DNA from 2 places in the Paenibacillus sp. FSL K6-4396 genome. Region 1 is predicted to be linked to the other one. Evidence: a T-box and tRNA genes for the amino acid it is inferred to sense, from the RefSeq annotation. Region 1 holds a T-box; the other holds one or more tRNA genes.
The links. The T-box of region 1 lies ahead of argS (arginine--tRNA ligase). A T-box ahead of a tRNA ligase gene usually reads a tRNA of that ligase, here a tRNA-Arg.

Region 1 (4,289 bases):
TACAGTCAAATGTGAGGTGGAGATGGATCTGTTGCTTCGCAGTGGGGCAGACGTGCATGTACGTGATTCAGCTTCTGAAGCAGGTAAGCCAGCTCACCAAGAGCATCATGTGCATACGGAAACCTGTGGTACACATGGCTGCAATCATGGACATGAACATACTGATCATACAGTCCAAGGCGATGATACGAATACTGACGCATCCCATAGCCCTGTCCATGCCCACAGTCACGAGCATTCCGCTCCTCATGCATCACACGAACATGTCATGGTATATACGCATTATTTCAGTCAACCGGTGAACAGCGAGGCGTTTGAACAATTTTTATCCGCATTGCCACGTGATGTGTATCGAGCAAAAGGCATTTTATCGTTTAGTGACACGGCGAGTCGCTTCTGGTTCCAGTATGCCTACCGTGAATCGGACTACATGAAGATCACACCTCAGGGAGATGTCCCTAATGTTGCTGTGTTTATAGGTGAACATTTTGACCAAACTGTCATTCGTGACCAATTACTGGAATTGGAAGCGATAAAGTAGGTTAGATGATTCAATATTCCTCCGAACTGGGTATTAAGATGCATAGCAAACTTTGCCTGGGAGGTAACTTTAAATGACACAACAACAATATCAACAATGTATCGATGCTTGCCTGGAGTGCATGAATGCATGCAACGTATGTTACATATCGAGTCTGAAAGAATATGATCTGGCAATGTTGCGTGATTGCATTCGTTTGAATCGGGAATGTGCGGAGATCTGCAGTTTTGCTGCACAAGCGATGACACGTGGAAGTGATTTCATTGCTGAAATATGCGAATTGTGTGTGAAAGCTTGTGAAGCTTGCGCCGCAGAGTGTGGCAAACACCACCATGATCACTGCCAAGCATGTGCAGAGGCTTGCCGCAGATGTGCAGAAGCTTGCCGATTGATGGCAGCAGTAGCGTAAATATTATTTCACTGGAATATATAATTAAAACAGATAATGACCGTTGTCCCCTAAGGGAAGGCAGTGAACACAAGCATCTGAGACGATGTGCCTATGTGTTGCCTTTCAGTAGGGGATTTTTAATGCAGGTTGCCAAGTCTGATCGTGGTATGTATAATGATGGCAATGAATTGAAATGAAGAATATCAATGATCGGGAGAGTAGCCAGATCCATACATGACAGCGAGCCGGGAGAGGTGGAAGCCGGTATGACATGACCTGAGTGAACCGCACCCGTGAGATGGTTATCCGAAAAGATGTACGTATCCCAATTGGGGATAGGCCAGATCTGTCTGAGGGTAACCCGGCTTGCGACCGTTATACGCATCGAGCGGAACAGGTTCTACGGGTATGCATGTTGATGCATATGAAGAGCAGCCTGTTCACCTAGAGTGGTACCGCGGGAACTGTTAAGTCAGCTCTCGTCTCTTATGTAGAGACGAGAGCTTTTTTGTGTTTATTTTTAGCCACTAATGAATGGATAAGGAGTGTTAGACATGTTGATGAAGCAGGCTGCGGCCGATATTGCCCCTTTAACGGGATTGAATGAACAAGAGGTTATGAGATTATTGGAAGTTCCACCACAAGCGGAGATGGGTGATGCAGCATTCCCTTGTTTTGCATTGGCGAAGTCATTAAAAAAAGCACCGGCAGTCATTGCCACTGAGCTCGCAACGGGATTACAGGCATCTGGAATTGAAGCGACTCCCGCCGGGCCGTATGTAAATATCCGTTTCAATCGGGAGAAGCTCGCGCCGAATCTGCTGAAAGAACTGGGGAATGCGGCATTTGGTAAGCTTCAGCTTGGTCAAGGTTCGCGTGTTGTGATTGATATGTCTTCCCCTAACATCGCAAAACCCTTCGGAATCGGACATTTGCGTTCTACTGTAATCGGTGCAGCACTGTATCGGTTGTATAACGAAGCAGGTTATACCTCCGTAAGTGTGAATCATCTGGGAGACTGGGGAACCCAGTTTGGCAAGCAGATCGCAGCATACAAACGGTGGGGCAATGATGAAGCGCTGCAGGCAGACCCGATCCGTACTTCTCTGGAGCTGTACGTGCGCTTCCACGATGAGGCGGAGAACGATCCTTCACTGGAGATTGAGGCACGCGAGTGGTTCCGCAAGCTGGAGCAAGGAGATGATGAGGCACAGCGGTTATGGGCATTCTTTGTGGAAGTGAGCATGAAGGAATTCAACCGGATGTATGAACGTCTGAATGTACAGTTCGACCATACGCTGGGAGAGAGCTTTTACAATGACAAGATGGGCGCAGTGGTTGAAGAACTCAAGACAAAAGGTTTACTTGAAGAGAGTGACGGAGCACTCGTGGTACGCTTAGAGGATGAGAACATGCCCCCGTGTCTGATTATCAAAAAAGATGGAACAACGATCTATCCTACACGGGATTTGGCTACGGCGGTTTATCGTCATGAGGTGATGAAGGCAGATCGGTTGTTATACGTGGTCGGAGGCGAGCAGAAGTTACATTTCCGTCAGGTATTTGCGGTCCTATCCCGGATGGGTCATGAATGGTCTGCGAAGTGTGAACATATCCCGTTTGGCCTAATGCGTTTTGAGGGACGGAAAATGTCTACCCGCCGCGGTAAAGTTGTCTTTTTGCAGGAAGTGTTGGATGAGGCAGTTGCTCGTGCTTTGCAGATTATTCAGGAGAAAAACCCGAATCTGGAGAACCCTCAGAAGGTGGCTGAGGCTGTTGGTGTAGGTGCCATTGTCTTCGGTGATCTGCGGAATAATCGGTTAAACGATGTGGACTTCTCCCTGGAAGATGCCGTGAGTTTTGAAGGGGAGACCGGACCTTATGTGCAATACACCCATGCTCGGATTCAAAGTGTGCTTGCCAAGGCAGAAGAGGCGATCCGTATGGGAAATGAAAACCCATTGACTAAACCCAACCTTGCGGAAGGTGAGAATAACACAGAAACCACTTCATCCCTTATCGGAGATACCTCATGGGCATTGCTGAAACTGCTTGGTGATTATCCCGAGTATCTGGAAAAAGCAATTCATCGGAATGAGCCTTCGGTCATTGCCAAATATACAATAGATGTCGCTCAAGCGTTCAACCGCTTCTATCACGCCGAACGGATTGCGGATGCGTCATCTGATGTAAGATCCTTCCGGGTGGCATTGGCCAAACGGACTGCCGAACGACTCGCGTACAGTTTACATTTGCTAGGTGTGCAGGCCCCGGAACGGATGTGATCCCAATGACATGGAGTACACGTGGTATTTTCAAGAAGTCGGATCAAGCTACACCAGACTCATCAGTCCGAGGTATATTGCTTCAACAAGTGAGCAAGCGATTAGGTCATGCTCAGGTACTGAATCAAATTAATCTGGAAGTGAAACAGGGTGAATGTGCTGTGCTTGTTGGCAGAAACGGCTCGGGAAAAAGCACGTTGCTACGTATGTTGGCAGGTATTTTGTTACCCGATACAGGATCGATCCAGCGCACAATGAAGGGTTCTGATGGGTATGCAGTAGATGGCCTGCCACGTTTACCCTTTACATCTAGGGAGTACTTGTGGGACATGGGACGGATTCGGGGCATTCGCCCCGAAGAACTACGTGGGCGGATAAGAGAACTTAGTGAACTTTTATATCTGGATACCGCGATCGATCAGAAGTTACCCCTATTATCCAAGGGCACATTGCAAAAAGTGAATTTGATTCAGGCCCTGTTACCTGGACCGGGTGGTCTCTTGCTGTTGGATGAACCGTTGTCTGGCTTGGATATTCCAGCTCAAGAGGGCATTGTATCCTTATTGGGGCAATGGAAGGATGAAGGGACATCCATCGTTACAGCTTGTCATGAACCGTTGCTTATTGAACGTTTGGCAGACCAGGTGATTGTGTTGAAGAAAGGCCGCGTGCTCCGCTACTGGAGTCGTGAAGATATACTACAAGCTGGCGAACCCGCTGTACGTATTCAAAGTCTGACGAAAGCTGGAGAAGATCTGGCTAACGATCTATCGATTGTACAACAACCGGGAATACTGTCTTTGGTTCGTAATACAAGCTCGAAGAAATCCAATTCTTGGTTGTGGGATTGGAAAATAGTTCAACAATCAACAGATGATGTCCTCAAAAGAATTTTGGCATCCGGAGGTTCGGTTGTCTCTGTACAACAGGAGGAAAGTCAATTACATATGGAAAGTCTGCTGGAAGGACAACATCCAGCTGTACATGCGAGTCGTGGAGGTATCACGGAATCTGTGGACTTAAGCTCTTCCATGGATGATGCGGGGGGAGAAGTCGAATGATCTATCTAACC
Region 2 (4,289 bases), 2.4 Mb from region 1:
TTCTATGCAAGCGAGGCGTTGATGTCCAAAGCACAAGATACAGCAGGTGGTACGGAGATTGAAACAGGCCAGGTTAAAGTAAGTACAATCCTGAATATCACGTATGAAATGAAATAAAAGATCGAATTAAGGACTGTAAGCTCAAGTAACCTTTATAAGTGTCATTTGAAGGGTACAACGAAATAATGACAAAGACTTTGTCCTGTGGACAGAGTCTTTTTTTGTTGGAAAAGCAAACTTTGACGAAGTTAGATAGGGGGATACCTTTTTGAAGCAACATGAAATGCTGTATATTGGTATCTTTTTTGTATAGTTGTTCGTGACAAAAAGGTCATAACCCATTATATTTTCCGCCTGATATTCATCAACATTGTAACTCGAGCTGTAAACCTTTCCGAAATTGGGTTAATTATAATAGAGAGGTGAGCGTATGAGATATGCGATCAGGTCAGGATTACATACGCAATGATCCCTAATTGTGAATTCAGAGAGGAGTTTTATATATGACATCATGGAAAAAATGGACAAGTGCATTGCTTGCAGCAGGAATTATTGTAGGTAGTGGTTCGGTATGGCAGGACAGTTCGGTTCAGGCAGCATCGGTATCCTCTAAAGTGACAACCCCGGCTGAGGTAACTCTGAAATCGGGTGGAAAAACACTGACTCAAAAAGGGCTTCTTCAAGGTGGATCGACATGGGTCTCTCTTACGGCAGTAAAAGATGTAGCGGGTGGAACGCTGAAATATGATGCGAAAACCAAGTCATATACGGTAACAGCAGCCAACAATGCGATGACCGTTAGCCTGATGGATGGACAACCAAACGTGTACATTAACGGTTATTACCCTCAGGTGGAAGCAAAATTGATTCAGGGTCGATTATATATTCCATTCTCAGCAATGAGAGATTATCTGGGTGTACAGGGGAATTGGGATGGCAAAACCAAAACGTTGACACTCAGCAAGGTGAAACAAAATAACGTTAAAATTAAAGCGGCAACAGTTAATGTCACTGTAAAAAATGCTGAAGTCGATGTTCAATATCCGCAAGTGAGTGGACTTGCCAGCAAAGAAGCTGAAGCGGCAATCAACAAAGTGCTGAAAGACGAAGTGGATGCTTCTGTAGCTGACTTCAAGAAACAGACATCTGAATTCGGCGGTGCAACAGCCAACCGTCCATATGCATTTGAGAGCTCTTATGTAGTGACGTACAACGAAAAAGGCGTGCTGGGACTCATTACACAACGATACGAAGATTATGCTGGCGCTCATGGTATGACAACCCGTACGGGCCACACCTTTGCACTGGACACAGGCAAGGAGCTTACGTTAGATGATGTGCTGCAAAACAACAAAACCATGCGTGAGACGTTGGGTAAAAAAGTCGGCGAACAGCTGAAAGCTCGCGGTGGATACCTGGAAGGTTATAAAGGGTTGAATAAAGATCAGGATTTCTATGTGACACCAACGGGTGTGGTCGTGTTCTTCCAGTTGTATGAGTATACGGCGTACGCAGAGGGATTCCCTGAAATGCCATTCACGTATAAAGAACTTCTCCCTAAAGGAACTGAACCTTTCAGTAATGTATCTGGAACCAAATAAAGAAATCATTATTATGCACTCTTAAGTTATCTTTCTTATAAAATGAAAAAAATAAGCCCTCATCATGATTATGATGAGGGCTTATTCCCGTATAGACAACACAATGGGGTGTTGCTGACGTTAGGTGTTGATATGTTAACTCGTAGACCGGGGTCTACATAACACTTAAATGCCTTGGGAACCTACGTTTTCGATAACTTTATCAATGATACCGTAATCGGCGGCTTCAGCAGCACTCATGAAGTAGTCACGATCTGTATCTTTCTCAATCCGCTCCAGCGGTTGACCTGAACGCTCAGAGATGATGCGGTTCAAGGTATCACGCATTTTCAGGATGCGGCGAGCACGGATTTCGATGTCGGAAGCTTGACCTTGTGCACCACCAAGTGGTTGGTGAATCATAATTTCACTGTTTGGTAATGCAAAACGTTTACCTTTTGCACCGGCATTCAGCAAGAATGCACCCATGGAAGCCGCCATACCTACACAGATGGTAGATACATCCGGTTTGATGAACTGCATTGTATCGTAAATCGCCATACCGGCTGTAATCGATCCGCCTGGGCTGTTGATGTATAAGTGAATGTCTTTCTCCGGATCTTCCGCAGCCAGGAACAACATCTGTGCCATAATGGCATTAGCCACTACGTCATTAACATCGCTACCAAGGAAAATAATACGATCCTTCAGCAATCTGGAGTAGATGTCGTAGGCGCGCTCACCCCGGTTGCTCTGTTCAACGACCATTGGAATAAAACTCACGTGAAAAACCTCCTTGGAATGTAAATGTTATTGGTGTTTATACTTAAACTGTTACCGTATTACCCACATAATAAACAATTCCAAACAAAAAGTCAAAGAAAGTCAAACTAACTTGCAAAAAAAAGAAACCTTTCCGGTTTCATTGGTTAAATGGGTTATGAGCTGTTAAATAAAAATGGCGCGCCCGCCAAGAATCGAACTTGGATCTCAGGCTTCGGAGGCCTACGTCATATCCATTGGACCACGGGCGCACATTATGTGACAGCAATAATGATTATAGCTCATGAAATATTTAATTGCAAGCAGTTCGTTGTGGTATTGGTTTGGATTAACCTAAAAATGATCATGATGAAGAAGAGTGGATAAAGAGTACATTTAAGTAAATGCTATTAGAGGTTTTGGACATGCCGTATGAAATGTGATTCTGAGCGATATGTAGATTGAATTCATTCGTTTCTTCTATATATGGTATGCGTGAGATAGTCCTAGATCATGGAAGTCTAGGATTGTGAAAATAGGCGCGTACAAACGCTGAATGCGTGTCGAAATAACACGTTGAAACACTTGCATGTCACGTCAGTTTTAGGTAGAATAGACGTGGGACTTAAAAAGTTAACCCGGGACGTTTTAGGGCCACGAAAGAGAGCTTAGAACGAGAACTTGCGGGAGTGGAAAGCATGCGAACGATTTTAGAAGTACAAAAGCAGCTTCTGCCTGATCTCATGGATATCTTGAAAAAGAGGTATACGATTCTGCAACAGATCATGTTATCGGATGTGATCGGACGGAGAACGTTAGCTAATTCCATGCAGATGACCGAGCGGGTTCTGAGGGCTGAGACCGATCTGTTAAAGGCTCAGGGACTTATTGAAATTGACAGTGCAGGAATGAAGATCAGCGAGGCAGGGTATGATTTGCTGCAGCAGTTAGAGCCCGTAGCCAAAGAGTTGTTCGGATTATCCGAGCTGGAAGAGCGCATCAAGCAAGCCTACGGTCTGCAAAAGGTAGTTGTGGTTCCTGGTGATTCGGATATTTCTCCATTTGCCAAAAGGGAACTGGGCAGAGCCGGAGCGAAGGCTCTCGGCAATATCATGAGTGATAACGACGTTGTCGCCGTTACTGGCGGTTCAACAACGGCCGAAGTCGCAGAACAACTAAATCCGCCAACATCGCTCAAAGGTGTCTGGTTCGTACCGGCACGCGGTGGACTTGGAGAAAGCCTTGAAATTCAGGCAAATACGATTGCATCTACAATGGCAAAGCGGGTAGGGGCGCAATACAAACTCCTGCATGTGCCGGATTTGCTTAGTGATCATGCCTATGAATCATTAATCCAGGACCCCAGTGTTCAGGAGATTCTGCAGCTGATTCGGAAATCGCGGATTGTTATTCATGGAATTGGTGATGCCGTGGAGATGGCGACAAGACGTAAACTTGCGACGGAGATTATAGATGAACTTCAGGAGCAAGGTGCCGTATCTGAATCTTTCGGTTATTACTTTAACGATCAGGGTAAGGTGGTACATACCATGCTTACACTGGGTATGCGACTTCAGGATATTGAACGAACCGATGTTGTGATTGGAATCGCAGGTGGCAAAAGCAAAGCTGCTGCTATACATTCTGTGTTGCGATTTGGTCAGGAAGATATTCTGATTATTGATGAGGCTGCTGCCGAAGTCATCGTTGCTGAAATGGAATAAGGTTTTACTTTGAATCACAACTATTGTTGTCTTGACGGACTTCACCGTCTGTCTTGAATATATAAGTTTCATAAAAAATTAATCAAAACTTGGGAGGAACTTACTCATGATTAAAGTAGGTATTAACGGTTTTGGACGTATCGGACGCTTGGCATTCCGCCGTATTCAAAATGTAGCAGGCATCGAGGTAGTAGCAATCAACGACTTGACTGACGCTAAAATG

Region 2: it has a tRNA-Arg gene. The T-box ahead of argS (arginine--tRNA ligase) is inferred to sense a tRNA for this amino acid. The anticodon was not compared.

The regions. Positions count from the first base shown of each region.
Region 1 covers NZ_JBBOCR010000001.1:2,555,950-2,560,238, forward strand. The annotation lists gene MHB85_RS11620 (CobW family GTP-binding protein) at 1-541, shown strand, start outside; gene MHB85_RS11625 (four-helix bundle copper-binding protein) at 615-950, shown strand; T-box leader at 1,130-1,422, shown strand; gene argS (arginine--tRNA ligase) at 1,487-3,217, shown strand; gene MHB85_RS11635 (ATP-binding cassette domain-containing protein) at 3,223-4,278, shown strand; gene MHB85_RS11640 (hypothetical protein) at 4,275-4,289, shown strand, end outside.
Region 2 covers NZ_JBBOCR010000001.1:181,689-185,977, forward strand. The annotation lists gene MHB85_RS00890 (SIMPL domain-containing protein) at 1-117, shown strand, start outside; gene MHB85_RS00895 (stalk domain-containing protein) at 504-1,601, shown strand; gene clpP (ATP-dependent Clp endopeptidase proteolytic subunit ClpP) at 1,767-2,363, opposite strand; tRNA gene MHB85_RS00905 (tRNA-Arg) at 2,540-2,614, opposite strand; gene MHB85_RS00910 (sugar-binding transcriptional regulator) at 3,041-4,066, shown strand; gene gap (type I glyceraldehyde-3-phosphate dehydrogenase) at 4,173-4,289, shown strand, end outside.